DNA from 2 places in the Rhizobium sp. BK312 genome. Region 2 is predicted to be linked to the other one. Evidence: riboswitches for the same ligand, from Rfam matches in the RefSeq annotation. Region 2 holds a riboswitch; the other holds the start of a gene.
What was found. A riboswitch is a leader RNA that binds a small molecule or an ion and turns the genes downstream of it on or off. The one in region 2 is predicted to bind FMN.
Positions count from the first base shown of each region.

Region 1 (3,405 bases), on a different contig from region 2:
TCCGTCCCGGGTGAAACCGACAGCCGCAACCTCGTCATCGCCTACGAACCCGTCTGGGCGATCGGGACCGGTCTGGTGCCGACGCATGAACAGATCGAAGAGGTCCATGCCACCATTCGCAAGGGGCTCGAGCAGCGTTTCGGACACGATGGCGGTGCCGTTAGGATCCTCTATGGCGGCTCCGTCAAAGGTGTCAATGCTGCGGCGATTTTCGGATTGCGCAATGTGGGCGGCGCTCTGGTCGGCGGCGCCTCGTTGAATGCATCGGACTTCGCCGAGATTGTTCTGGCAGCCACGTGAATTTGAGCGGGCACTCCGGTTGAGGAGCGCGTACAGCCACGTCCTGGAAGGAAAAAAGAATGCAACGCTTCGAAAACAAGACGGTGGTCATAACCGGCGCAAGTCGTGGCATCGGTGCCGCGATTGCCAAACGCTTTGCCCGCGAGGACGCGAACCTCGTTGTCTCTGCCAACGAAGACAGCGTTCATGCAGTTGCCGAGCAGATCAAGGCAGACGGCGGCAAGGCGATCTCCTTCGTCGGCGACGTTACCGACAAGTCAAGCGTCATCGCGCTCTACGACGCAGCGGAACAGGCCTTTGGCACAGTAGACGTTTCCATCCAGAACGCCGGTGTCATCACCATCGCCAAGATCGAGGACATGACCGAAGGGGAGTGGGACAAGGTAATGGCCGTCAACACGAAGGGCGTATTTCTCTGCGCCCAGGAAGCGATCGCCCGGATGCGCAAGCATGGCCGCGGTGGCCGCATCATCAATACAGCGTCCGGACAGGCTCGCGACGGCTTCATCTATACGCCGCACTATGCCGCTTCAAAAATGGGCGTCGTCGGCATCACCCAGAGCCTCGCCAAGGAAGTTGCCACGCAGAAAATCACTGTAAACGCTTTCTGCCCAGGCATCATCGAAACCGACATGTGGGCCTATAACGACCAGGCTTGGGGCAAGCTGCTCGGCAACTATGGCCCCGGCGAACTGATGAAAGAATGGGTCGAAGGCATTCCGATGAAGCGCGCAGGCTCCGGCGAAGACGTGGCCGGTCTCGTGACCTTCCTTGCGAGCGACGATGCTGCCTATATTACCGGCCAGACCATTAACGTCGACGGCGGACTGATCATGTCGTAATTCAATATTCCAGAACGGTGTGTTCGATCGCATCGCAAGGTTCGGAAGTTGGAAGGTGGCGTGGCCCTCTTGCAAAGATGAGGTCCGGTCCCTTATGTTAGATTTGTTCTCAGGGCGGGGTGCAATTCCCCACCGGCGGTATCGGGGAAACCCGGAGCCCGCGAGCGCTTCCGCGAATGGAAGGTCAGCAGATCCGGTGAGAGGCCGGGGCCGACGGTATAGTCCGGATGGAAGAGAGCATGCAGCGGGCGTCGCGGGTTGCGACGTTCCTACGCCTGTTCGCCCAAGGGATATTTGTGGCCGTCATTGGTCATGCGGCCGGTAAAGCGGTTAACCCTTGAAAGGCATTGAAATGGCAATTTCCCGAATTGAAGATGCGATCGCCGCGATCGGCCGTGGTGACATCGTGGTTGTGGTCGATGACCGCGACAGAGAAAATGAAGGGGATCTGCTCGTCGCATCGGAATTGATCACGCCGGAGGCCATAGCGTTCATGATGAACCACGCGCGCGGTCTGATCTGCGTGCCGATGGAAGGCGAGCGGCTGGACGAACTCGACATTCCCTTGATGGTGCCTAACAACACCGAGATGCTGAAGACCGCCTTCACCGTTTCGGTCGACTATATCCCGGAGACGACAACGGGCATCTCGGCGGCCGACCGCGCTGCGACCGTCCGCGCCTTGGTGACGAAGGATGCGCGTCCTGAGGACTTCGCCCGACCCGGCCATATCTTCCCGTTGCGCGCTCATCCCGAAGGTGTACTCGGAAGGCCGGGGCACACTGAGGCTGCTGTCGATCTTGCCCGGCTTGCTGGCCTTTCCGCGTCCGGAGTCATCTGCGAGGTCGCGAAAGACGATGGCACCATGGCGCGCCTTCCCGACCTTGAAGTGTTCGCCGAGCGGCATGGCCTCCATCTTATCACCATTGAGGATCTGATCGCTTACCGTGACCGCGATGCAGAGACGAAGATCAGGGCAGCGTAAAGTCTCAAACAGTCGCCGGCGGTGGCAACGCAGCGCTACGGCAATCCGGTGCGCTCTGCCTCGTATGCGCTTAAGCGCAGTGCTAATAATGCGATCGTGAACGGCTTAATTAGCTCGACCTGGCGCAGCCGGCCCGAGAGGCACAACGCGTAGCCGATGTTGGTATTAAAGTCCGGGTAGTGATAGGGGCGTGGCGATCGCGACCGATGGCGGCAGCATGTCGCTCGACCCAGTGCACGGATAGCAACGCCTCCGTGCATCTCGGCCGTCGAAGAAAGGAGACTTTTAAATCGTTGGCAGCTTGGCATTGCGCTCGAGACATGCGTGATGGTGGGGAGGAACTGCGCGCCGGCCAGCTCAGGCAGTTACTCGAGCCTTACCGGCCCGATTCGGCCGAAGTATGTGCTGTCGTCCCGGCAAGCCCGAGACCGTCAGCAAGGCGCGGGCGATCGCGGACCATAAGGTGTCCATCCATTTTGTGTCGGTCGCTGCGCCCGCTTCATGGGCGAGAATGATAGCGGTCTTGGCGTCATCGGGAACCGGTGACGAGGGGTCGTGAGGCATTCGGGATTCTCCGGGTTCGCGGCACAGGTAGCACGAGGCCGAAGACACCAGCTATTCAACGGCCGCGGACGTTCACGACTTTCTGGAGCAGCGAAAACTTCACAGTTGGTAGTGACCCCACAAGCACGGTGAGCGGTCGGGCATAGCTGGAAGAATATTCCGGAAGCCGTTTGGTTTCTTGCTCTTATTCTGCGGTGCTAAATTACGTCGTCGGCAGAGATGTGCTTCACTTCGGTAATCCGAATCAACGGGAGTTCCGCGCGTTCGTTTGCCTCCCTCACATCTTGCTCCGATGCGGCGTCAAACAGGCAGAAAGATCGTTCCTCGGACGGAACGAATGTTGACCGAAGATAGCGAACGGGTTTGCCATGGCTCGTCATCTCCGCCGTGACGTTCTTCGCGCGGGAGGCCGCAGCGCCCAGTTGATCAGCAGTGATGCCGGGCAGGTGTCTTTCGACCATGTACTGTGGCATGATGGTTGTCCTTTGGTTGAGCGATGACAGCGGATGCGTTTAACCTGCTGCCCGATCGCCTGAAACTTCGGCAGTTGCGAATGGACATCTACTTTGCCGCCGTGTTTACAGATCTTGTCCGACACTCAGCGGTCTGGAACAGGGTTTCGCGCGATTCCATCACAACTACAATCGCCGAATATCGATACCTGTCTCAGACGCTTGCGAGCCAATACGGTCGGCGGCATGAGAACTTTACAGG
Region 1 is NZ_JACHZP010000002.1:565,950-569,354, forward strand. It holds gene tpiA (triose-phosphate isomerase) at 1-300, shown strand, start outside; gene FHT85_RS07260 (glucose 1-dehydrogenase) at 360-1,142, shown strand; FMN riboswitch at 1,244-1,385, shown strand; gene ribB (3,4-dihydroxy-2-butanone-4-phosphate synthase) at 1,495-2,127, shown strand; gene FHT85_RS07270 (hypothetical protein) at 2,485-2,691, opposite strand; gene FHT85_RS07275 (DUF4242 domain-containing protein) at 2,889-3,164, opposite strand; gene FHT85_RS07280 (tetratricopeptide repeat protein) at 3,188-3,405, shown strand, end outside.
Region 1: linked by a shared signal. The riboswitch ahead of ribB (3,4-dihydroxy-2-butanone-4-phosphate synthase) and the one ahead of FHT85_RS02405 (6,7-dimethyl-8-ribityllumazine synthase) in region 2 are both predicted to bind FMN.

Region 2 (3,405 bases):
GCATCCGACAATCTCGGCGGCGCTCGCCAGCTACGGTGTCACTGACTACGAGCGGTTATTGACGGAGATCGAGGCGCGTATGCCGACGGCCGACGAAGCGCGGATCCTGCGCCAGCCGAAATCCGTGCCGCTGCTGGTGACGCGCAAGGTGGATGCGGATACCGACGGAGTGCCGATCACCTATTCGGAATCGGTCTGGCCGGCCGAGCGCACCACATTCAATCTCGATCTGCGGTAAGAGTGCCGGGGAACCCTTGAGGCTCTCCGCGAGCTTGAACTAGCGGTGGGACAGGATATTGACGACCTTGCCGAACGGGTCGCGGACATAGAAGCGGCGGACACCCCATGGCTCGTCCGTGAGATCATACAATATGCCGAAGCCCATGGAGGTGGCGCGCTGATAGAGCGTGTCGACATCGTCGACTTCGATGGAAAGGTCGGGGACGAGCGTTCCCGAACCGCCTTCGCTGGCGACGCTGATCTGCGGCACTGTTGCCGCTTCGGAGGCGAAGGTGAGGATCCAGCCGTGATCCATGACGATGTCGAGGCCGAGAAGGTCATGATAGAAAAGACGAGCCGTGTCTGGATCGGCTGCCGGCAGGTTCGGGATGATGCGTAGGACGGCCACTGACTTCCTCCCTGGTGGACATGGAGGCGGGCAGATGCCGCGCCTCCACCATGCTAAGCTTAAACTGTGACGGCGGGCAGCAGCTTGCCGCGCTCCGCCAGGATGTGGCGGCAGGCGCTGGCGACTTCACGGCCCTTGATGATGAAATGTTCCTTGAAGAACTGGATATGCGCTTCCGATTCCTGGAAGTGATGCGGCGTCAGGACCGCCGACAGGATCGGCACCCCGGTATCGAGCTGGACGCGCATCATGGCATCGAGAACCGTATTGGCGACGAATTCATGGCGATAGATGCCACCGTCGACAACGAAAGCGGTGGCGATGATCGCGGAATAGCGGCCGTTACGGGCAAGCGTCTGAGCGTGCAGCGGAATTTCCAGCGCCCCGGGTACCTCGAAGATATCGATCGGCGGTGCGCCTTCGACCGTCTGCCATTCAGCAACGAAGGAATCGACCGAGCGATCGACGATATCGGCGTGCCAGCGGGCCCGAATGATCGCGATACGGCTCGGTTGGGTAGAAATCGAAATGGTCATGAATTTTGCCTTTCAAGGGTTGTTGTCAAATATCCCTTGGGCGAACACGCAACATCGCAGCACCCCTCGCGCGGAGGAGGTACGATCCTGCTTGCTCTCTTCCATCCGGACTATACCGTCGGCTCCGGCATCTCACCGGATCTGCTGACCCTTCCGAAATCCGGAAGGCGCTCGCGGGCTCGAGGAAACTCCCCATACCGCCGGTGGGGAATTGCACCCCGCCCTGAGAACGCGTGGACTATAGATGCTTTGCCTTATGGAAATCAAAGAAAAACGCAGGGGTTTTGGCCCGGCGTCTGCGAATAATTTTCCAAAATGACCCGGCGATGGAGGGCTCTTTCTCAGTCCTGAATGACGAGGAGGTCGGAGGAGGCAAAACGCAACGTCACCTTCTCACCAACACTCGGAGGCATCATGCCCGGGCTGTTGAACATGTCGAAGGAAATCGTGTTGCCGGCGACATTCATGCGGGTGCGGATGACCGAGCCCAGGAAATGTGCCGAGGAGACTTCGCCTGTGAGGGCTGTATCGCCCTTGGCCGATTCCGCCAGCGAACCGGCTTCCGGACGCAGGGCAAGCGATACGGTATCGCCCGGCTTGTAGGCGGTCACCGACTGCTTCAGGGTCACGCCCTGATCGCCAATCATGATGCGGTTACTGTCGGGATCGACGACCTTGCCTTCGATCAGATTCAGCGTGCCGACGAAGGAGGCGACGAAACGGGTTGCCGGCTTGTTGTAGATTTCGAACGGCGTGCCGATCTGATCGGCGCGGCCTGCATTCATGACCACGATACGGTCGGAGATGGACAGCGCCTCTTCCTGATCGTGCGTCACGAAGACAGTGGTGATGCCGAGCTGCTGTTGGATGGCGCGGATTTCCTCGCGCAGCGAGATACGGATCTTGGCGTCGAGAGCCGAGAGCGGCTCGTCGAGCAGGAGCACCTGCGGCTTGACGGCGATGGCGCGGGCGAGCGCTACGCGCTGCTGCTGGCCTCCGGACATCTGATAGGGATAGCGGCCGGCGAGATGATCGAGCTTGATGAGAGCCAGCATCTCCTTGACGCGTTTGTCGATGTCAGGCTTTGCCATGCCGGCCACCTTGAGGCCGAAGGCGACGTTGTCATGCACCGTCATATTCGGAAACAATGCGTAGGCCTGGAAGACCATGCCGATATTGCGCTGGTTCGGCTTCAGCGCCCGCTGGTCCTTGCCATTGATCGACAGGGTGCCGGCGGTCGGCGTTTCGAAACCTGCGATCATGCGCAGCACGGTCGTCTTGCCGCAGCCCGACGGTCCGAGGAAGGAGACGAATTCTCCCTTCTCGATTTGCATATTGAAATCATGGACGACGTGAATGTCGCCGAAGGACTTCTTGATGTGGGTGAGTTCGAGAAAAGCCATGGTGAGAAGCCTTACGCCTTAATCGGAGCGGATTTTGAGAAACGGGAAACGAGCTGCAACAGGCCCATGCTGAGCCAGGTAACGGCAAGCGCGATGATGGCCAGGGCAGAGGGCTCGTAAGCTCTATTGGCGCCCATGAGCTGCATGTAGGGCCCGAATGCCGGACGGTTGAGCAGCGATGCCATGGTGAATTCGCCCATGACGATCGCAAGGGTGATGAATGCTCCGGAAAGCACACCGCTCATGACATTCGGAAAGATGCATTTGAACATGATGGTTGTCCATTTTGCACCAAGGCTTTCGGCAGCCTCCGTCAGCGTGCCGACATCAATGGTACGCATCGCCGTATCGACCGAACGATACATATAGGGCAGCGACAATACAATGTAGGAGCAGACGAGCAGAATGTTCGTCGTCGAATTATAGCCGGTCAGCGGCAGGATCGACGACGAATTATAGAGCCGCAGATAGCCGAAAACGATGACGATGGCCGGAATGACCAACGGCATCAAGGTGATGAATTCCACGACAGGGCGGAGCTGCGGCAACCGCAACCGCACCCAATAGGCCGTGGGGACAACGAGCAGCATACCGAACATAATGGTCAAAAGCGCCATCAACATCGAGAAACCAAAGGCCGTTATGAAACCGAAATCCGAAAAGACGGAGGCATAGGCGTCAAAACTGTAAGCGTTGCGCCGCATGCGCAGCGAGAACTCCAGCGTACCGATGAGCGGCACCAGGAAGTAGATGAGGCCGATGGCAACGGCGATCCAGGCGAAGAATTTTTGCAGCTTCATTTCTGCCACCGTTCAGCGCGCATGCGCATCAAGATATA
Region 2 is NZ_JACHZP010000001.1:500,264-503,668, reverse strand. It holds gene phnF (phosphonate metabolism transcriptional regulator PhnF) at 1-238, shown strand, start outside; gene FHT85_RS02410 (VOC family protein) at 278-628, opposite strand; gene FHT85_RS02405 (6,7-dimethyl-8-ribityllumazine synthase) at 688-1,164, opposite strand; FMN riboswitch at 1,254-1,399, opposite strand; gene FHT85_RS02400 (ABC transporter ATP-binding protein) at 1,506-2,567, opposite strand; gene FHT85_RS02395 (ABC transporter permease) at 2,579-3,367, opposite strand; gene FHT85_RS02390 (ABC transporter permease) at 3,364-3,405, opposite strand, start outside.